Regions from separate parts of the Streptomyces sp. NA04227 genome, predicted to be linked through region 2. Evidence: riboswitches for the same ligand, from Rfam matches in the RefSeq annotation. Region 2 holds a riboswitch; each other region holds the start of a gene.

Evidence for each region. Region 2 has a riboswitch for cyclic di-AMP ahead of HUT18_RS18770 (M23 family metallopeptidase). Riboswitches for the same ligand answer to the same signal wherever they lie in the genome.
Region 1: linked by a shared signal. The riboswitch ahead of HUT18_RS27805 (M23 family metallopeptidase) and the one ahead of HUT18_RS18770 (M23 family metallopeptidase) in region 2 are both predicted to bind cyclic di-AMP.
Region 3: linked by a shared signal. The riboswitch ahead of HUT18_RS22255 (C40 family peptidase) and the one ahead of HUT18_RS18770 (M23 family metallopeptidase) in region 2 are both predicted to bind cyclic di-AMP.
Region 4: linked by a shared signal. The riboswitch ahead of HUT18_RS31395 (LysM peptidoglycan-binding domain-containing M23 family metallopeptidase) and the one ahead of HUT18_RS18770 (M23 family metallopeptidase) in region 2 are both predicted to bind cyclic di-AMP.

Annotation. Positions count from the first base shown of each region.
Region 1 is NZ_CP054918.1:6,551,369-6,556,442, forward strand. It holds gene HUT18_RS27795 (pitrilysin family protein) at 45-1,403, shown strand; gene HUT18_RS27800 (pitrilysin family protein) at 1,412-2,782, shown strand; cyclic di-AMP (ydaO/yuaA leader) riboswitch at 2,987-3,168, shown strand; gene HUT18_RS27805 (M23 family metallopeptidase) at 3,182-3,964, shown strand; gene HUT18_RS27810 (GntR family transcriptional regulator) at 4,183-4,869, shown strand.
Region 2 is NZ_CP054918.1:4,400,330-4,405,403, reverse strand. It holds gene HUT18_RS18775 (PrsW family glutamic-type intramembrane protease) at 1-1,238, shown strand, start outside; gene HUT18_RS18770 (M23 family metallopeptidase) at 1,351-2,400, opposite strand; cyclic di-AMP (ydaO/yuaA leader) riboswitch at 2,412-2,556, opposite strand; gene HUT18_RS18765 (PP2C family protein-serine/threonine phosphatase) at 2,779-3,906, opposite strand; tRNA gene HUT18_RS18760 (tRNA-Met) at 4,238-4,311, opposite strand; gene HUT18_RS18755 (triacylglycerol lipase) at 4,998-5,074, shown strand, end outside.
Region 3 is NZ_CP054918.1:5,177,325-5,182,398, reverse strand. It holds gene pcrA (DNA helicase PcrA) at 1-1,065, opposite strand, end outside; cyclic di-AMP (ydaO/yuaA leader) riboswitch at 1,289-1,454, shown strand; gene HUT18_RS22255 (C40 family peptidase) at 1,463-2,623, shown strand; gene HUT18_RS22250 (hypothetical protein) at 2,748-3,101, opposite strand; gene HUT18_RS22245 (NlpC/P60 family protein) at 3,495-4,574, shown strand; gene HUT18_RS22240 (response regulator transcription factor) at 4,653-5,074, opposite strand, start outside.
Region 4 is NZ_CP054918.1:7,466,177-7,471,250, reverse strand. It holds gene HUT18_RS31410 (carboxymuconolactone decarboxylase family protein) at 1-544, shown strand, start outside; gene HUT18_RS31405 (TetR/AcrR family transcriptional regulator) at 738-1,421, shown strand; gene HUT18_RS31400 (SGNH/GDSL hydrolase family protein) at 1,596-2,387, opposite strand; gene HUT18_RS31395 (LysM peptidoglycan-binding domain-containing M23 family metallopeptidase) at 2,638-3,492, opposite strand; cyclic di-AMP (ydaO/yuaA leader) riboswitch at 3,497-3,652, opposite strand; gene HUT18_RS31390 (tyrosine-protein phosphatase) at 4,105-4,902, shown strand; gene HUT18_RS31385 (aspartate aminotransferase family protein) at 4,950-5,074, opposite strand, start outside.

The DNA of each region.
Region 1 (5,074 bases), 2.2 Mb from region 2:
AACTTCGGGTGCAGCGGCACTCGATCGAAGGGACGTACATGCCCATGGGTCACACGGCCACAGCGCAGGCGGCCTCAGGCGGCCTGACAGCGACCGAGCACCGCCTGGCCAACGGCCTGAGGGTGGTGCTCTCGGAGGATCATCTGACTCCGGTAGCCGCGGTCTGCCTCTGGTACGACGTCGGCTCCCGCCACGAGGTCCCGGGCCGGACCGGCCTCGCGCACCTTTTCGAGCACCTGATGTTCCAGGGCTCCGGACAGGTGCAGGGCAACGGGCACTTCGAACTCGTGCAGGGCGCGGGCGGCTCGCTGAACGGCACCACCAGCTTCGAGCGCACCAACTACTTCGAGACGATGCCCACCCACCAGCTCGAACTCGCCCTGTGGCTGGAGGCGGACCGGATGGGTTCGCTCCTGGACGCGCTCGACCTGCAGTCGTTGGACAACCAGCGCGACGTGGTGAAGAACGAGCGCCGCCAGCGGTACGACAACGTCCCCTACGGCACGGCCTTCGAGCGTCTGACCGCGCTCGCCTACCCGGACGGGCACCCGTACCACCACACGCCGATCGGTTCGATGTCGGACCTGGACGCGGCGACGCTGGAGGACGCGCAGTCCTTCTTCCGGACCTACTACGCGCCGAACAACGCGGTGCTTTCGGTCGTCGGTGACATCGACCCCGAGCAGACGCTGGCCTGGATCGAGAAGTACTTCGGTTCGATCCCGGGGCACGACGGCAAGCCCGCGCCGCGCAGCGGTGAGCTGCCGGAGACCATCGGCGAGCAACTGCGCGAGGTCGTCGAGGAGGAGGTCCCGGCGCGCGCGCTGATGGCCGCCTACCGGCTGCCGGAGGACGGCAGCCGCGCCTGCGACGCCGCCGACCTGGCCCTCACGGTGCTCGGCGGAGGCGAGTCCTCGCGCCTGTACAACCGCCTTGTGCGCCGCGACCGTACGGCCGTCGCCGCCGGTTTCGGTCTGCTCAGGCTGGCCGGTGCGCCCTCGCTGGGCTGGCTGGACGTGAAGACCTCCGCCGATGTGGAGGTGCCCGACATCGAGGCGGCCGTGGACGAGGAGCTCGCCCGGTTCGCCGCGGAGGGCCCCACCGCGGAGGAAATGGAGCGCGCGCAGGCGCAGTTGGAGCGCGAGTGGCTGGACCGGCTCGGCACCGTGGCGGGCCGCGCGGACGAACTGTGCCGCTACGCCGTCCTGTTCGGTGACCCGCAGCTCGCCCTGACCGCCGTGCAGCGGGTGCTCGACATCACCGCGGAGGAAGTGCGGGAGGTGGCCAAGGCACGGCTGCGTACGGACAACCGGGCCGTCCTCGTGTACGAGCCCGTCGCGGCCGAGGACGCCGAGGCCGACCAGGACGCCGCCGGTACCGAGGACGAGGAGACGGCGAAGTGAACGCCATGATGAAGTTCCACCCGCAGCCCACCGCAGGCGACGCCAAGCCGTGGGCCTTCCCCGCCCCGGAGCGCGGGCGGCTCGACAACGGCGCCACCGTGCTGCGCTGCCACCGCCCGGGCCAGCAGGTCGTGGCCGTGGAGGTGCTCCTCGACAGCCCGCTGGAGGCCGAACCCGCCGGGCTCGACGGAGTCGCCACCATCATGGCCCGCGCCTTCTCGGAGGGCACCGACAAGCACTCCGCGGAGGAGTTCGCGGCCGAGCTGGAGCGCTGCGGCGCCACGCTCGACGCGCACGCCGACCACCCCGGTGTGCGGCTGTCGCTCGAAGTCCCCGCCTCCCGGCTCGCCAAGGCGCTCGGGCTGCTCGCCGACGCGCTGCGCGCCCCCGCGTTCGCCGACAGCGAGATCGAGCGTCTCGTACGCAACCGGCTCGACGAGATCCCGCACGAGTCGGCCAACCCGGCCCGCCGCGCGGCCAAGGAGCTGTCGAAGCAGCTCTTCCCCGCCGAGTCCCGGATGTCCCGGCCCCGGCAGGGCACCGAGGAGACGGTGGCGGCGATCGACTCGGCCGCCGTGCGCGCCTTCTACGAGAAGTACGTGCGTCCCGCGGCGGCCACCGTCGTGGTCGTGGGCGACATCGCGGGCATCGACCTCGACGCGCTGCTCGGCGACACGATCGGCGCCTGGACCGGCGGTGCCGCGGTGACCGGCAGCCCCTCGCCGGTCACCGCCGACGACACCGGCCGGGTCGTCATCGTGGACCGTCCCGGCGCGGTGCAGACCCAGCTTTTGATCGGCCGGGTCGGCGCGGACCGCCACGACCGGGTCTGGCCCGCCCAGGTGCTCGGCACCTACTGCCTGGGCGGCACCCTGACCTCCCGGCTGGACCGGGTGCTGCGGGAGGAGAAGGGCTACACCTACGGCGTGCGTGCCTTCAGCCAGGTGCTGCGCTCCGCGCAGGACGGCTCGGGTGCGGCGATGCTCGCCATCTCCGGTTCCGTGGACACCGCCTCCACCGGCCCCGCCCTGGAGGACCTCTGGAAGGTGCTGCGCACCCTCGCGGCGGACGGTCTCACCGACGCGGAGCGCGATGTGGCCGTACAGAACCTGGTCGGTGTCGCCCCGCTGAAGTACGAGACGGCGGGCGCCGTCGCCGGGACGCTCGCCGACCAGGTGGAGCAGGAACTGCCCGACGACTTCCAGGGGCAGCTCTACCAGCAGCTCGCCGCGACGGGCACCGTGGAGTCGACCGCGGCCGTGGTCAACGCCTTCCCGGTCGACCGGCTCGTCACTGTCCTGGTGGGCGACGCGGCCGAGATCGAGGAGCCGGTGCGTGCGCTCGGCATCGGTGAAGTGACGGTGGTCACCGGCCAGTAGGACCGGTCGCCGGTCCGTGGGCCGGCAGCGAACGGCCCCGGTGTCGGCACCGCCACCGGGGCCGTTCGCTGTCTGGTTTCTGGTGAACGCACCGCTATGTCCTGTGTGATGGGCGACAAAAGACCGAATCGGTTTGGTCGCACCACCTCTCCCGCTTAGCGTCCTTCCGGCTGTTCGTCATGTGCGCGCCGCATCCGCGGCACCGGACAGTCATCGCCGAGTCCCCCGAAGGCGCGAGCCGGGGGAGCCGGGGACCCGCCTCCAAGGGCCCTTCGCGGTCCGGGAGTTCAGTTCCTGGGGTGAATCGGCCGCCCTCGCGGGCGTCCGTAGGAGACTTCCTGCTCCGAACCCGTCAGCTAACCCGGTAGGCGAGAGGGAAGGAAGGGACCAGCCACACCCATGGCGATCACCCGTGCCCGCGGGAGACACCGCAGACCGAGCCGCCTCACCAGGACGTCCGCCACCGCGGCCGGTGTCGCCGCACTCACCACCGCCGGGGTGCTCGGCGGTCTCGCGGCACCCGCCGGGGCCGCCGAGGAGTCCGTCGAGCAGAGTGGACTGGCCGGGGCGATAGCCATCGACCGGGTCGGCACCTCTCTCGCCGAGCGGATCGAGGCTCAGGCCGAGGCCCAGGAGGCCGCCGCCGCTGCCGAGGCCGCCAAGAAGAAGGCCGCCGAACTGGCCGAGCGCCGCGCCGAGGAGGCCAAGCGCAAGGCACGCGCCGAGCGGGCTGCCAAGGAGCGCGCGGCACGTGCCGCGGAGCGCCGCCGCCTCAACGCCTTCGTCCTGCCCGTCGAGGGCTCGTACGTCTCCACCTCGTACGGCGCCGGTGGTGGCATGTGGTCCTCCGGCAGCCACACCGGCGTCGACTTCCACGCCGCCTCCGGCACCTCGGTCCGGGCCGTCGGCCGCGGCACCGTCGTCAGCACGGGCTGGGGCGGCGCCTACGGCAACGAGGTGGTGATCCGGATGCACGACGGGACGTACACGCAGTACGGCCACCTGTCCTCGATCGGGGTCGCGGTGGGGCAGTCGGTGACGCCCGGTCAGCAGATCGGACTCGCCGGTGCGACCGGCAACACCACCGGGCCGCACCTGCACTTCGAGGCGCGCACCGGTGAGGACTACGGCTCGGACATCGACCCCGTCGCCTATCTGCGCTCCCACGGCGTGAATCTCTGAGGCGCCGCTCCCGGCCGGGAGCGCACCTCGGTGCGAAATGCCACGAAAGCCCTCGGCCTGCCCGCCGAGGGCTTTTGTGTTGTCCAAAAAATATCCCCGGATTCCCCTTCGCCGTCGGAAATCAAGTCACACTGCAATAGAGTCGTCTAACGCGTGCCGGTGAGCGGCGCGCGCGACAAAGCAGAGTGTTTCGCGCGGATCAATGCGGAGGTCCGGTCATGCGCATTCCCGCGCATTCGGTGTGCACGGCGATCCGGGACGACATCGTCTCGGGGGTCCACGAGCGGGGCGGGCGCCTCACGGAAGAAGTCCTCGCCCGGCGTTACGGGGTCTCCCGGGTGCCGGTGCGCGAGGCCCTGCGCACCCTGGAGGCCGAGGGCTTCGTGCTCACCCGCAGGCACGCCGGGGCCTGTGTCGCCGAGCCGACCGAGCAGGAGGCCGCCGACCTGCTCGACATCCGTACCGCCCTGGAACCGCTCGCCGCAGCCCGCGCCGCCCAGCGCCGCACGGAATCCCATCTCAAGGTGCTGCGGGGCCTGGTCAGGCTGGGGCAGGAGCGGTCCGTACGAGGGCACAGCGAGGATCTGCGCTCACTGGGCGGCTGGTTCCACGAGACGCTCGCGCAGGCCTCCGACAGCCCCGGGCTCATCGCACTGCTGACCCAGCTCCGGCACAAGATCTCCTGGATGTACACGATCGAGGCGCCGCGGCGGCCCGCCGACTCCTGGGCCGAGCGCGGCGCCATCGTCGACGCCGTGGCCCGCGGGGACGCCGAGCGCGCCCGATCGCTGACCGCCCTGCACGGTGAGCGGACCGCGCCTTTCCACCGGCTGAAGTTCGCGCCGGACCGCTCCCGCGTGAGGAGTTCGCAACATGCCGTAAACACGGCGAGCTCTCCTGATTAACATCGCTACCGTATACAAAGAATAGCCAATTTCCCTGCAGCTTTTCTTGTGCTGTCCACAGTGATTTACCGAAGGGAATACGTGGCCTTGGCGGTGGTGGAGAACCGGCCAAAGTGCGTACGCATGCTGCTTTTCCCTCGACCTGTTCGCGCCTAATTCTCGCGAACAGGTGGCCCGGCGTGCCCGAAAGTCGCGGAAAGTGCTG
Region 2 (5,074 bases):
TCGCCGCGTTCCGGTGGCTGGACCGGGTGCAGCCGGGGCCCTGGCGGGACCTGGTGTTCGCCTTCGGCTGGGGCGCCGGTGCCGCCGCGCTGATCGCGATCCTGGCGAACAGTTTCGCGGCCCGCTGGATAGCCACGACCACCGCCGACCCCGAGAGTGCCGACACTCTGGCCGCCACGGTGATAGCCCCGGTGGTCGAGGAGTCGGCGAAGGCCCTGGCCGTACTCCTCGTCTTCCTGTTCCGACGACAGCACTTCACCGGGCTCGTCGACGGTGTGGTCATCGCCGGTCTCACCGCCTCCGGCTTCGCCTTCACCGAGAACATCCTCTACCTCGGCAACGCCTTCGGCACCGACCGGATCAGCGGCGACTCGGGGCTCGCCTCGGTCACCGCCGCGACCTTCTTCGTACGGATCGTGATGTCGCCGTTCGCGCATCCGCTGTTCACGGTGCTCACCGGCATCGGCTTCGGGCTCGCCGCGTTCAGCGCCGAACGGCACCGGCTGCGCCGCACCCTGCTGCCGCTCGCCGGACTGCTGCTCGCCATGGCGGTGCACGCCGGATGGAACGGCTCCGCCGCGCTCGGCCCGCTCGGCTTCTTCGCTGTCTACGCGCTGTTCATGCTGCCCGCCTTCGCCCTGCTCACCTGGCTCGCCGTCTGGCAGCGACAGCGCGAACTGCGCACCGTACGCGAGGAACTGCCCGCCTACGCCGCCGCCGGATGGCTCAGCGCCCCGGAGCCGTACGCCCTCGGCTCGATGCGCGCCCGCACCCTGGCCCGCGAGTACGCGGCGCACGCGCTCGACAAGGCGGCCGCCCGTACCGTCGCCGACTACGCGCACCGGGCCACCGCCCTGGCACTGCTGCGCAGACGCGGCCGCCGGGGCCGTGCGAACGCCGACTTCGTGACCCGGGAACGCGAACTCCTCGAAAGCCTGTGGCGCGGCCGCCGGGTCGCCGCCCCCGCCCTCGCCTACGCCGCTCACCTCACGGCCCCGCAGCCGCCGCCCGTCCCGTACCCGGCACACGGCTGGGGCCCGCACGGCCGCCCGCCGCCGGGCCTCCCGCACCGGCCGTACGCCAACTGGCCCCAGCAGCAGACCGGCCCGCACCGCCCGCCGCCCCAGCACCCCTACGCGTACCACCCGCCCGGCACCCCGGCCCCGACCCCGGCCCCGGCCCCTCCGCCGACGCACCACGCCGCGCCCAACTGGCCACCGCGACAACGGCATTGGTGACCCCGGGCGCCGTGGGGCACCGCAACGACAACGGCACCCCACGGCGTGAGTACGCCATGAGGTGCCGTGTGCCGTGTACGTGTGCTTCGGCGCATCCGCCGCAGCGGGTGTCTCAGGGGTTGAGTCCCTTGGACTGGAGCCAGCCCAGCGGGTCGATGCCGGTGCCGCCCGGGGTGTGGACCTCGACGTGCAGGTGCGGGCCGGAGGAGTTGCCGGTCGAGCCGACGCGGCCGATGACGTCGCCGGTGGTGACCTGCTGGCCGACGCTGACGCTCATCGAGGACTGGTGGCAGTACCAGATCTCGGTGCCGTCCTCGAGTTCCAGGACCGTGCGGTAGCCGTAGGCGCCGGACCAGCCGGCCTCCTTGACGGTGCCGGAGTGCACGGCCTTGACCGGGGTGCCGGTCGGGGCGGCGAAGTCGAGGCCGGTGTGGTAGCCGGAGGACCACATCGAACCGGCGTCGCCGAAGTGCGAGGTGAGGGTGTACGAGGAGGTCGGCAGCGAGTAGCTGCGGGCCAGCTTGGCCAGGCGCTCGGCCTCGGCCTTGCGGCGGGCCTCCTCCTCGGCCGCCTTCTTGGCGGCCTCGGCCTTGGCGTCGGCTTCCGCCTTCGCCTTGCTCTGCTGCTCGGCCGCCTCCTCGGCGGCCTTCTTCGCCGCGGCCTGCTCGGCGGCCTGCTGCGCGGCGCTCGCGGCGGCGTCCTCCTGCTGCTCGGCCTGCTGGAGGATGCGGTTGCGGAGGTTCTCACCGGCCTCGGGCGAGACGCCACGGGCAGCGGTGCTCAGCGGGGCCGCGGCGGCCGGGTCGGCGGCCGCTTCCTCGGAGCCGGAGACCAGCGAGCCCACGCCGGGCAGGGACTTGGCCTCGGGCAGGGAGTCGGTGACCTTCGCGACGTCCGGGACGGATATCTGCACCGCGGGCTTGCCGCCCTGTGCGGTCGCGATGCCGCCCGCGCCCACGGCGGCGATGACACCGACACCGAGGACCGTGGAGCTGCGCGCGAGGCCGCCCCGCTGCTTGATGACGCGGTGTCTGCCGCGTACCGGGCGGACGGACTCGGCGGTGGGATTCCACTCCCCGGCTTGCGGGAGGGGCTCCTCGAAGCCGTAGTCCTCGTCACTGGGCAAGTAACCGGTGCGGGTGGCAGGGCCGTTGGACGCCACGGAGGCGTGCTCCTTTCCTTCCTTCTCGCCTACCGGGTTAGCTGACGGGTTCGGAGCAGGAAGGTCTCCTACCGTCGCCCCTCGAAGGAAAGGCGACCGATTCACCCCAAAAAGGTGGTTCCCCGGCTCCCTTGCGGGATTAGGCGCATGAGCACGGAGCCGACCCTTGTGACGGCTGTGACGACCGCGCTGCGTTATCGAACGTTAATAGACCCGGACCCCGTATTCCAAGAGTTCCCCGTGATCCTTGACGTCGGCGCAAGAAATTTTGCGGACATAAGGGTGCCGCATGGGGCGAGTTGGACGCGATTTTCGCCAACTTCCCAAACCCACAATCTCCTGACGGTGTGTCAGTTGTTATTCAGTGGCATCGCCCACTCACCGAAAGTCACTCCGCGTCCCCGCCACGGAGTCGTCGGCCCCTGTGTCGTCGGGCGGCGCCGTGACCGGGCGCCGCACCGCGAGCAGCGCCATGTCGTCCGTCGCGCCGCCGTCGGTGTGCCGGACCACTTCCTTCACCAGAGTGGCCAGCAGCACGCCCGGCGCCGGGAACACCCGCCCCTCCAGACGGGACACCGGGTCGTAGAAGACGCCGTCCGCGTTGCGTGCTTCAAGGAGTCCGTCGGTGTGGAAGAGCAGGGTGGCGCCGAGCGGGAAGTCGATCTCCTGGACACGGTCGGCGCCCGCGCCGCCGAGCTCGGCCAGGCCGATCGGCAGCGCGGCCCGGTCCGCCGTGAGGACGCGCAGCCCGCCGTCGCCGTCGAGCAGCAGCGGCCCGGGGTGCCCCCGGTTGAGCAGCCGTACCACCCGGCCCTCGTGCACGATCTCGGCGAGCACGGCGGTGGTGAAGTCCTCGAAGCCGTCGATGCCGCTGCGCAGTGCGGCCTCCCGGGCCAGGGCGTGTTCCAGGCGGCGGGCCACCGCCTCCAGGGTGACCTCCTGTTCGGCGGCCTCCCGGAAGGTGCCGATGAGCACGGCCACGGTCGCCACCGCGCCCATGCCCTTGCCGCGCACATCGCCGACGATCATCCGTACGCCGTAGGGGGTGTCCTGCACCGCGTACAGGTCGCCGCCGATGAACGCGCCCTCCTGCGCCGCCTCGTAGCGCACCGCGATCTGGAGTCCGTCCAGACGCTCGGGCGGCTCCGGCAGTACGGCGCGCTGGGCGGCCTCGGCGATCTCGCGGGCCGAGGCGAGCTGCGCGCCGCCGCGCTGGACGGCCCGGTTCACCAGGAGGGAGAGGACGGAGACGGTCACCACGGTGACCACCTCGGTCCGGCCCTCGATGTTGGAGAAGTGCTCCTGGTAGTTCCGCAGGGCGAGCACGGCCGCACAGGCGAGGGCGGAGATGGCCAGGGTGCCGCGTCTGCTGTAGAGGGGGGCGGCGATCAGCGGCGCGGCCGAGAACATCGGCAGGGCGCTGTACACCGGCGGCGTGAGGGCGTCGTAGACGGTGCCGAGCACGATCAGGAGGACGGGCAGGGCGCGGACGAACAGCTGGGACATCGAGCGGCGGGGCGGGTGCACACCGGGGTCGGCGTTGGCTCCGTGGGAGACCGCGTACGGGACCCGCTCCTCGTCCCGACCGCCTGGGTTCCCCACTACGCGGCTCCCGCCGTCTCGACGACCGCGCGGCGGCCGGGCCAACAGAACACTTTCAGCGTTTCCCGGAAGCCCGGCAGAGACGACCGGGCGGGGCCCGGACGGGTGTACGGCCCGAGGCGGGCACGGCACGGCGCGACAGAGCACTGCACGGCACCGCGATGCGGTGCACCGCACGGCACGAAAAACACCGAGGGCCGGAATCCGTTTCCGGGTTCCGGCCCTCGGCCTTCAGTAGCGGGGACAGGATTTGAACCTGCGACCTCTGGGTTATGAGCCCAGCGAGCTACCGAGCTGCTCCACCCCGCGTCGTTGAAATGAAGTCTACGCCATCAAAGGGGGTGCCTCGTACCGATTAACGAGCGGCGGCGTCCGGAGCCCGTTCGGAGTCCGTTCGGAGCCCGTGCGGAGCGCCACGGCCGGGCCCGGAAGAAGGTGTCCCGGGAGCCCCGTCGGCCGGTGTCCCGAGAGCCCGTCGGCCGGTGGCACGCACCCCCTCGGATCGGCGCGAGCGCAGTGGGGAGTGCGAGCCGGAGTGCGCGCCGCACACGCCGTGTGAAGTCCGCACACGCATCACCGCGCGCACGCACCCTTCCCCGCGCCGCCGAACACGCTTGAACTGGATGAGCACCGTGCGGGAAGACGGACCCGCGCGGAAGGGGGCCGTCGGCCACCCCCTGCCCTCGGCCGGCGGTCCCCGGGAGGGTCCCTCCCTCTCCGGTGCCGTCGTCGGCACTCACCGCCGCCGACACCCGCCGTCGACACGCACCGCCGACCCGAGTACGAGGTCCCGCTCTTGTGGACGGTCACAAACCCCGCCGAAAACTCTGGAGGCCGAACCAAAGCCCTTTCCGGCGCGTCGGCGCAGTCTGGTGTCGGCCGGACCACGGGGGTTGTGCGGAGTACACGCGAAGTACAGGACGCGTGCACTGCGCCCCCGGCCCGGTGGGAGTGCCCCCTCAGGTACTCCGAAGCCGACCGAAGGACCTCTCGCCATGAGCCGCATCACCTCGCTCGCCTGCCGTCTCGCCGCAGCCGGTGTGGCCCTGGCCGCCACCGGTGCGCTGACCAC
Region 3 (5,074 bases), 780 kb from region 2:
GCGGTAGTTCTGCTCCAGGAGGATCGTCGTGGCGTCCGGGTAGTCCTCCTCGAACTGGAGGATGTTGCGGATGGTGGCGCCGCGGAAGGCGTAGATGCTCTGGTCCGCGTCACCGACCACGCACAGCTCGGCGGGCGGGATGTCCGCGGCCTCGCCCTCGACCGGCGCACGGCCGACGAGCTCGCGCACCAGGGCGTACTGGGCGTGGTTGGTGTCCTGGTACTCGTCGACCAGGACGTGCCGGAAGCGGCGACGGTAGTGCTCGGCGACGTCCGGGAAGGCGCGCAGCAGGTTGACCGTGGTCATGATCAGGTCGTCGAAGTCGAGGGCGTTCGCCTCGCGCAGCCGCGCCTGGTACATCGCATAGGCCTGGGCAAGCGTCTTCTCGAACCCGTCGGCGGCCTTGTCGGCAAAGTCCTCTTCGTCGATGAGCTCGTTCTTCAGGCCGGAGATCTTGGCGCTGAAGGACTTCGGCGGGAACTTCTTCGGGTCGAGGTCCAGGTCGCGGCAGACCAGGGCCATCAGACGCTTGGAGTCGGCGGCGTCGTAGATCGAGAAGGAGGAGGTGAAGCCGAGCTTCTTCGACTCGCGGCGCAGGATGCGGACGCAGGCGCTGTGGAAGGTGGAGACCCACATGGCGTTCGCACGCGGCCCGACGAGCTGCTCCACGCGCTCCTTCATCTCGCCCGCGGCCTTGTTGGTGAAGGTGATGGCGAGGATCTGGCCGGGGTGCGCGCCGCGCTCGGCCAACAGATACGCGATGCGGTGGGTGAGCACCCGGGTCTTGCCGGAGCCCGCGCCGGCCACGATGAGCAGGGGCGAGCCGCTGTGCACGACGGCGGCGCGCTGTTCCTCGTTCAGTCCCTCCACCAGGGCAGCGGGATCCACCACGGGGCGCGGGGCGCCGTCGCGGTAGTGGGCGTCGCGGGGTGGCGGCACGTCGAATTTCCCTCCGAACAAGTCGTCGGGTACTTCTTCCGGGCCCTCATCCTCGGGTGGCGGGGGCGCTTCCTCGCGCGGGGCACGCAGATCCGCCAGGAAGCTTTCGTCAAAGAGGCTGCTCATCGCCTCCCGAGTCTAGGCGGCCCCACTGACAGCCCGCCCCGGGTTCGGCCCAGGCCACTCCCGCGCGCCCGGTACGGAGCGCTCCGCTTACGTGCTCTCACGCAGCGCGAAAGTCACGAAAATGTATCGGGCAATTCGAACACCAACCTTCACAGGCGTTCCACGAGTTGGCTAGCGTGCCGGTCGGGCAGTCCGCCACCACCGGGGAAGATCTCGCCGGGACGGGCCGCTCCCGCCGAGTCCGGTGCGCCCACGGGGCAGCCGGAGCCGGGGACCCACCAGGATCCCTTGGGGTGAATCGGCACCGCGTTCACGGCGCGGAGCCGTAGGGCAGACCTTCCCAGCCCGAACCCGACAGCTAACCCGGTAGGCGGCCGAACGGAAGGAGTCGCCCTCCGTGGCGTCACACCGCAAGCCGCGCCCGGCCCGCCTGGCGCCCTCCGGTCCCGCCCTCGGCCTGACCACCGCCGCGCTCACCTCGGTCGCCCTGCTCTCGCAGAGCGCGACCGCCGCGCCCGAGAAGCCGCGGCCCAGCATCGAAGAGGTCAAGAAGAAGGTCGACGACCTGTACCGCGAGGCGGGTGTCGCCACGCAGAAGTACAACGCCGCCAAGGAACGCGCGACCTCGCAGCGCAAGAAGGTCGACACCCTTCTGGACGACGTGGCCAAGCGCACCGACAAGCTCAACGACGCACGGCGCGAGCTGGGTTCGTACGCCGCCGCCCAGTACCGCACGGGCGGCCTCTCGGACACCGCCAATCTGCTCCTCGCCGACGACCCGGGCGAGTACACCGAGCAGAAGCAGCTCATGCACCGGCTCACCGGACGGCAGAAGCAGGCGGTCGACGACTTCCAGGCGCAGCAGCTCGCCACCTCGCGCAAGCGGGCCGAGGCGGCCCGCAGCCTGGAGACGCTGACCGGCACCCAGGACTCGCTCAAGACCTCCAAGCAGAACGTGCAGTCCAAGCTGACCGAGGCCCGCGAGCTGCTGTCGAAGCTGACGGCCGAGGAGAAGGCCCGGCTCGCGGCGATCGAGAAGAGGAAAGAGGACGAGGCCCGCCGCAAGGCCGAGGAACTCGCCCGGCAGCAGGCCGCGGAGCGCGAGCGGCGCGAGCGCGAGGAAGAAGAAAACAACGACGACGGTGACGGCGGCGGGGGCGGGACCACCGACCCCGGCACGGGCACCGACACCCCCGGCGGCACCACGGCCGCCCAGGGCGAGCAGGCCATCGCCTTCGCACGGCAGCAGATAGGCAAGCCGTACGTGTGGGGCGCGACCGGGCCCGGCTCGTTCGACTGCTCCGGGCTGACCCTCAAGGCCTGGGACGCGGCGGGCATCACGCTGCCGCGCACCACCTGGGACCAGGTGAAGACCGGCACCACCATCCCGATCTCCCAGGCGCGCGCGGGCGATCTGGTGTTCTTCTACGACGACATCAGCCACGTCGGCCTGTACCTCGGCGACGGCAAGATGGTCCACGCCCCGAAGCCGGGCACCAACGTCCGCGAGGAGTCGGTGTACTACATGCCGATCCACAGTGTGGTGCGGCCCGGGTAGCGCCTTGGGCAACGGCCGCCCGTACGGGCGTACTTGAGCGGCGGATACGCGAAGGGGCCCGCTTTGCCCAGGAGTTCACCTGGGGAAGGAAGCGGGCCCTCGGCGTGCCGGAGCGTGCGAGCCCTCAGGTCCAGAGCACCGCGATGAAGATGTTCGCCGTGGTCAGGGCGCCGACGAGGGCGAACTGGGACTTGTCGACCCGCTCCTCGTCGCGCTTCACGTAGACGAGCCCGAGGATGACGATCAGCAGGGCGAGCTTGAGGCCGATCTTGATGTTGTTGACGTCGGCGTCGTCGGCCTGGTTGAGGCCGACCAGGATCACACCGGTGACCAGCATGGTGAGCGCGCCGTGCAGCATGGCCGGGCTGAAGCGGGCGGTGTTTTCGCCCATGGCCTTCATCTGGGTGAGGAATCCGCCAAGCAGTGAGGCGATGCCGATGATGTGCAGGCCCACGAAGAGGTGGATGAGTACGTCCATGTCCCGGAGCGTAGCCCTCCGCCCCGCGGCGGCCTCGGGCGGGACGGCGCCGTAGCACCGGCCCGGACCCGGCGCGCGGCGCTTGCGCCGATCGGTCAGCTCGGGGCGCCAACGCGGTGGCCCGGGTGTCCGCGTCCGGTCGCACATGGTCAACATGCCCGCCTGTGCGAGCACTTGTGGACATCGGGTTAATCGTCTGTGCGCGCCGTTTAGCGTCCTCCCCCAGGTGTCCGGCCTCTCACCGCCGTCCGCGAGGACGGTCGCCGGACACCTGCCCCCGGCTCCGGTGGCGGTCCGCTCCCCCGTACGGGACGCCGCCGGGGCCGGGCATCCGCCGCGCACGCCGTGGCGGAGACCGCACGGAGCCGTCGCACGGAAGGACGTGGAGCCCTCGTGGCCGCGCAGCACAAGCACCGCAAGCAGACCCACCGAAAACCCGGCCGCCGCCCGCTGGGCGGCAAGGCCGCCGCCCGCGCCGCCACCGCGCTCGCCCTCACCGGGGCGGCGACGGCCGGAGTCCTCGGCCAGAGCGCGGCCGCCGCACCATCCGGGGACCCGGACCGGGTGCAGGCCCGGGTGGAGAGCCTCTACCGGGAGGCGGAGGCGGCGGCGGACAAGTACCACGGCGCCAAGGAGCAGGCCAAGGAGGCGCGGAAGGCGCTGGACCGGCTCCAGGACGAGGCCGCGCGCCGGACGCAGCGGCTCAACTCGGCCCGCACGGCGCTCGGTTCGGTGGCGAAGGACCAGTACCGGGAGGGGACTCTCGGCCCGGTGGCGCGGCTCGCGCTGTCCGAGGACCCGGCGCACTGGCTGCGCGGCGCGGAGCTGGCCGAGCGCGCGGGCGACCGGCAGTCGGCGACGCTCGCCGAGGCCCGCGGTGAACTGCGCGAACTCGACCGGCTGCGGGACGAGTCGGCCCGCCTGGCCGGGCGGCTCACCACCCGCGAGCGCGATCTGGCCCGCAACAAGCGCACCGTGCAGGGCAAGCTCCGCGAGGCCCGGCACCTGCTCGCCCGGCTCACCGCCGACGAACGCGCCCGCCTGCGGGAGAAGGAACAGCGCGCCTCCCGCGACGCCGAGCGGTCGGCCCCCGTGGCCGCGCCGGTGGCGCAGGCGCTGCCCGGCTCCCGGGCCGCCGCCGCGATCGCGTACGCGTACCGCGCCCTCGGCAAGCCCTATGTGTGGGGCGCGACCGGCCCCAGCTCCTACGACTGCTCCGGGCTCACCCTGGCCGCCTACCGCGCGGCGGGTGTCTCGCTGCCCCGGACCTCCTACTCCCAGATCAACGCCGGACAGCGGGTCTCACGCGGCCAACTGCGCCCCGGCGACCTGGTGTTCTTCTACTCCGGCGTCAGCCATGTCGGCCTGTACATCGGCGACGGGAAGATGATCCACGCGCCGAAGCCGGGCGCGCCGGTACGCGTCGCGCCGATCGACCAGATGCCGTTCGCGGGCGCGGCGAGAGTGGCCTGAGCGCCCTGCGGAGGCTGAGGGGGACAAGGGCCAACCGCCCAGCACCTCAGGCCACTTGGGCGCTTCCCGCGCTGCCGCTCACACCAGCCGTCGTGCCGTCGCCCACCGGGTGAGTTCGTGGCGGTTGGAGAGCTGGAGCTTCCTGAGTACCGCCGAGACGTGGGACTCGACCGTCTTCACCGAGATGAAGAGCTGCTTGCCGATCTCCTTGTACGCGTAGCCGCGGGCGATCAGGCGCAGCACCTCGCGTTCGCGCTGGGTGAGACGGTCGAGGTCCTCGTCGACCGGCGGGGCGTCGGTGGAGGCGAAGGCGTCGAGTACGAAGCCCGCGAGGCGCGGCGAGAAGACCGCGTCGCCCTCCTGCACCCGGAAGATCGAGTCGACCAGGTCGGTGCCCGTGATCGTCTTGGTGACGTAGCCGCGGGCGCCGCCGCGGATCACACCGATCACGTCCTCGGCGGCGTCGGAGACCGACAACGCGAGGAAGCGCACGGGCCGTT
Region 4 (5,074 bases), 3.1 Mb from region 2:
TCGGACCCCACTGTTCCGTTTCATCGAGTGGTACTCGAAACGCAGCTTCGGCAAAGTCCTGGACCCCGGGAAGGCCCTCGCGCACAGCCCTCGCGTACTGCGGACCTACTTCCGGATGGAGCAGGGCGTGACCAAGTGGCACGCTCTCGACCGCGACCTCTCCGCCCTCGCGGTGCTGGCGGCCGCCACCCGTCTGGACTGCTCCTGGTGCATGGACTTCGGCTACTGGGAGAACCGCGAGCGCGGCATGTCCGCCGAGAAGCTGCGCGCGGTGCCCGGGTGGCGGGAGAGCGGCGTCTACTCGCCGACCGAGCGGGACGTCATGGCGTACGCCGAGGCCATGACCACCACGCCGGTCACCGTGGACGACGAACTGGCCGACCGCCTCCGCACCCGCCTCGGCGAGGCCGCCTTCGTGGACCTGACCGCGGTGGTCGCCGTGGAGAACATGCGCTCGCGCCTCAATCTGGCCCTGGGCCTGGTGAGCCAGGGTTTCAAGGAGACCTGCGACCTGCGGGACGCACCGACGGCGGGCGGCCACTGAGACACCCGACCACGGCCGCGGCAACGCACCGCGCCCGGACAGTCGGCACAACCACCCAGGACCCGGGCGGCACCCGTACCGAACGGGCGCTCACCGGCACCGCCCGCCTCACGGATCACAAGCCTCAACTACCCCTGCGCAGCGCCCTGTCAAGCGGATCAACGCGCGTCCGTCAGCTGTGTAGGGTGAGCAGGTGGCAACGGTCCGGTTGAGCGTCGAGGAGCGGCGCGAAGAGCTGCTGCGCGCCGCGGTGCAGCAGATCGCCTCGCGCGGAGTGAGCGCTGTCCGCGTGCAGGACGTGGCCGCGGCCCTCGGGGTGAGCAACGCCCTGGTGCTCTACCACTTCTCGACCAAGGAACAACTGGTCTGCGGCGCCTTCACCCACGCCGTCCACAGCGACACCGCCCACCTGCGCAAGCTGCTGGGCCGCCGCACCACCGCCCTGCGCCGACTGCGCGCGGCGCTGCGCTGGTACGCGCCCACCGGCGGCGCGAAGAACTGGCGGCTGTGGCTGGAGGGCTGGGCGTTCGGCCGACGGCACGAGGCGCTGCGCGAGGTGACACGGGACGCGGACCGGCAGTGGCGGTCGGCGATGCGCGAGGTCCTGCGAGAGGGCGTCGCCGCGGGCGAGTTCGCCTGCCCCGACCCGGAGCACACCGTACTGCGCCTGACCGCCTTCCTGGACGGCCTGGTCGTACAGATGACCGCCTACGGCCACACCATCGCCCGCCACAAGGTGCACGACTGGCTCGACGACGCCCTCACCCGTGAACTCGGCGTCGACCGGGCGGCGTTGCGCACGGTGCCCGCCACGCCGAAGAACGCCCTGGCGGGCGTGCCCACTCCGGCCCCGCCCCTCGCGGCGGATCTGGGCTGACCCAGGGCTCGCCCCGGCCGACCAGCCGTACATCGCACGGTAGGTCGGCCGCATGTCGCGCCGTAATTCGGGCGCGTGTCGCGCCGTGATCTCGCGCCGTACGTCCGTCGGACGGTGCGCACACCGCTCCGTCACCCGGGGCCATGGGCCCAGCCCACCCCGGGTGACACGACGTCAGAGCGGCAGCAGGTCCGGGCGCTTGGCCGCCGCGTGGTCGCCGCTGGACTCACCGCGCAGCCGTCGGCCGATCCACGGGACCAGGTACTCGCGGGCCCACTGGATGTCGTCGCGTCTGCCCTCCAGGGAGGAACGCGGCGGCAGCGGGGGCCAGGGCTGGTCCGGGTCGGCGGGCACCTCGATGCCGAGAAGCTGGGCCGCCTTGAGCGCCACCCGGGTGTGCCCCTCCGGGGACAGGTGCAGCCGGTCGGCGTCCCAAGCCCTGCGGTCCTGGACGGACTTGAAGGACCACAGGTCGAGAACCCGGCAGTGATAGCGGTCGGCGACCGCGCGCACATGTCCGTTGTACGTGGCGATCTTGCCCCGCAGGTGCCGGAGCACCGGTACGCCGCGGGTGTCGAATCCGGTCGCGATGACCACGGAGCCGACGGCGGGGACGAGAGCCGCGACGGCCGCCTCGAATCGTTCGGCGACCTCGTCGGGGTCGGTACCGGGGCCGATCATGTCGTTGCCGCCCGCGCAGATGGTGACCAGATCGGGAGCGAGTTCCCTGGCACGCGGCACCTGGTCCGCGACGATCTGGTCGAGGAGTTTCCCGCGTACCGCGAGATTCGCGTAGCGGAAGCTGTGTTCGGGGACTCGGTCGTCGAGCAGGACTGCCAGCCGGTCGGCCCAGCCGAGACAGGAACCGCCGGGGCCCGGGTCGCCCACGCCTTCGGTGAAGCTGTCGCCGATCGCAGCGTAGGACCTGATTTCGTCACGTGAGGAAGATGTCGACTCTGCTGCCACGTCAGCGTATTTTTCACCTCCACGCGTGACCTACGCCACCGTAATAAGGGCTTGACGGCTCGTGAGATACGCCACCAGGAAAATTTCCGCCAACTCGGAATAGCCGAAGGGGTGTCGGACGACACATCAGGGCCGCGACGCACCCTTTGGTACGTCGCGGCCCTGATCGTTTACCGCGTTCCGGTTCGGCCCGGCGACGGCGTCCGCGCGCTTTCGTTCAGACGCCCTCGCGGGTTGGTGCCGGATTGACTCAGATGGTCACACCGTGGGCACGCAGATAGCCCAGCGGGTCGATGTCGGAACCGTAGTCCGGGCCGGTGCGGATCTCGAAGTGCAGGTGCGGCCCGGTGACATTGCCGGTCGCGCCGGACAGGCCGATCTCCTGGCCGCCGCTCACGCTCTGACCGGCCGAGACGGAGATCTGGGAGAGGTGCGCGTACTGGGCGTAGCGGCCGTCCTCGAGCTGGAGCACGACCTGGTTGCCGTAGGCACCGCCCGGACCGGCCGACACGACGGTCGCCGGGCCGACGGCCTTCAGGCTGGTCCCGGTCGGCACCGCGAAGTCGACACCAGTGTGGTAACCGCTGGACCACATGCTGCCGGACTGGTGGTACGGCGTGCCGACGGAGCCGGCGACGGGCAGCGTCCAACCCGTGGCGGCGGGCGCGGCCTTGGCCTGCTTCTTCGGGGCTTCCTTCTTGGGCGCGGCCTGCTTCTTCGGGGCCTGAGGCTTCTCGGCCTTGGCGCCGAGGGTCAGCTTCAGGCCCGGGCGGATCAGCGCGGGGTCGGAGCCGATGGCCTCGCGGTTGTCGGCGTACAGCTTCTTCCAGCCGCCGCTGACGTGCTGCTCCTGGGCGATCTTCGACAGGTGGTCGCCCGGAACCACGGTGTAGGTCTCGGGGGCCTTCTTGGCCTTCTTCTTCGGCTTCTCGGCGGCCTTGGTGACGCTCTTCTGCTTGACGTCGGCGCCCTGCGCGGCGGCCGCGTGGGCGCCGGTGGCGCCGATCAGCGGGAGCGCGAGTGCCGCGCCGCCCGTGGAGGCGACGGCGAGCGTACGCAGCAGGCGACGCGAGGTGGGACGGCGGTGCTTGCCCTTTGCAGGCATGGCGGATTCCTCTCCGGCGCCTGCGAGGTGAGCTGTCGGGTTCGGGCTGGAGATGCCCGGCCGTGATACGGCACGACTTCACCCCTAGCCGGTCCACTCGGGACCCGGCCTACTACCTGTGGTTTCCCCGCTCCTGCCGATTCTTAGGTGAGTGCGGATTCCGGGCGGCGGCAGGATTAGGCGTCCGTCCGGATTGAGCGCGACGTTAAGCGAACCGGAATACGGACGACAAGCCGGGAATTCCCACCCACATTCCTTTCTTGATCCCTCGGAGAATTCAGCGGTCACACTCCGTGGAATCTCGATCTTCCGGCCACTCGGAAATCCTTGCCGCGCTTGAGGGTGCGAAACCGGCCGCCGCCACCGACCGTCACGAATATGATCCCGCTCACTCGCATCAAGGCCAGGAGACTTTATTCCGGGGCCACTTGGAAATCAGATGCCATTTCGGGCAATACGGGCATCGCGCGGTGTTGCCTTCGCCATGAACCACGGCACACACATGGCCCTCGCACGCGGTCAGCGGCGATGATGACGGCCGCGACGTGTGTCGTATCGTCGAAATCGTGTCCGCCCGCGAACCACGTCGGCGGCCCGCCGGGAGGAGCCCCAGTGACGCAGCAGGTGCCGTCGACAGAACCGCAGCTGACCGGCGTACGGAACTTCCGTGACGTGGGCGGACTGCCGACCGTGGACGGCAGGCGCGTCAGGCCGGGTGTGCTGTACCGCAGCGGGCACCTGGCCCACGCCACCGACGAGGACACCGCCTTCCTCACCTCGCTCGGCCTGCACACCGTCTTCGACTTCCGCAACGCCGGCGACCAGGCACTCGAAGGTCCGGACGTCGAGCTGCCCGGCGTACGCAACCTGAACCTGCCGCTGACCGACCCGGCCTCCGGCGTCGAGTTCTGGTCCATGGTCCGCGACGGGGACCTCGCCCAGCTGCGCGAACTGCTCGCGGACGGCAAGGCCGCGGCCCGCATGGTCGGCTCGTACCGCACGATCATGACGCAGCGCACCGCCGAGCACAGCCGCGTCCTGCACGAGATGGCCGACGGCGGACTGCCCGCGCTGATGCACTGCGCGGCGGGCAAGGACCGGGCCGGGCTCTCGGTGGCCATCACCCTGCTCGCCCTCGGCGTGGAGCGCTCCGCCATCGAGGAGGACTACCTCAAGTCCAACGCCGCCCACCGCCGCTACAAGGTCCGGCGCAGCAGCGACGCCCCCGGCGGCACCTCCCCCGAGGTCATGGAGCTCCTCAGCCCGATGTTCGACGCGCGCCTGAGCTACCTCGGCGCCGCCTTCGAGACCATCGAGGACACCTGGGGCGACGTCGAGACCTATCTGACCACCGGTCTCGGCCTCACGCCCGCCACTCGCGAACGCCTGCGGGACAGCTTCCTCGACTGAGCGCGCCGCGGCGCGCGCCTTCCGGCCGCGCCGCACGCGCCCCCGGCTCAGCGCCCGGAGACCGCCTGCTTCACCAGGGTCTTGCCGAAGTCCCACATCAGCCCGCCCCCGCTGTGCGCCTCGTCCATCACCGCGCGGAAGGCGGTGACGAACCGGTCCACGTCCGCCTCGT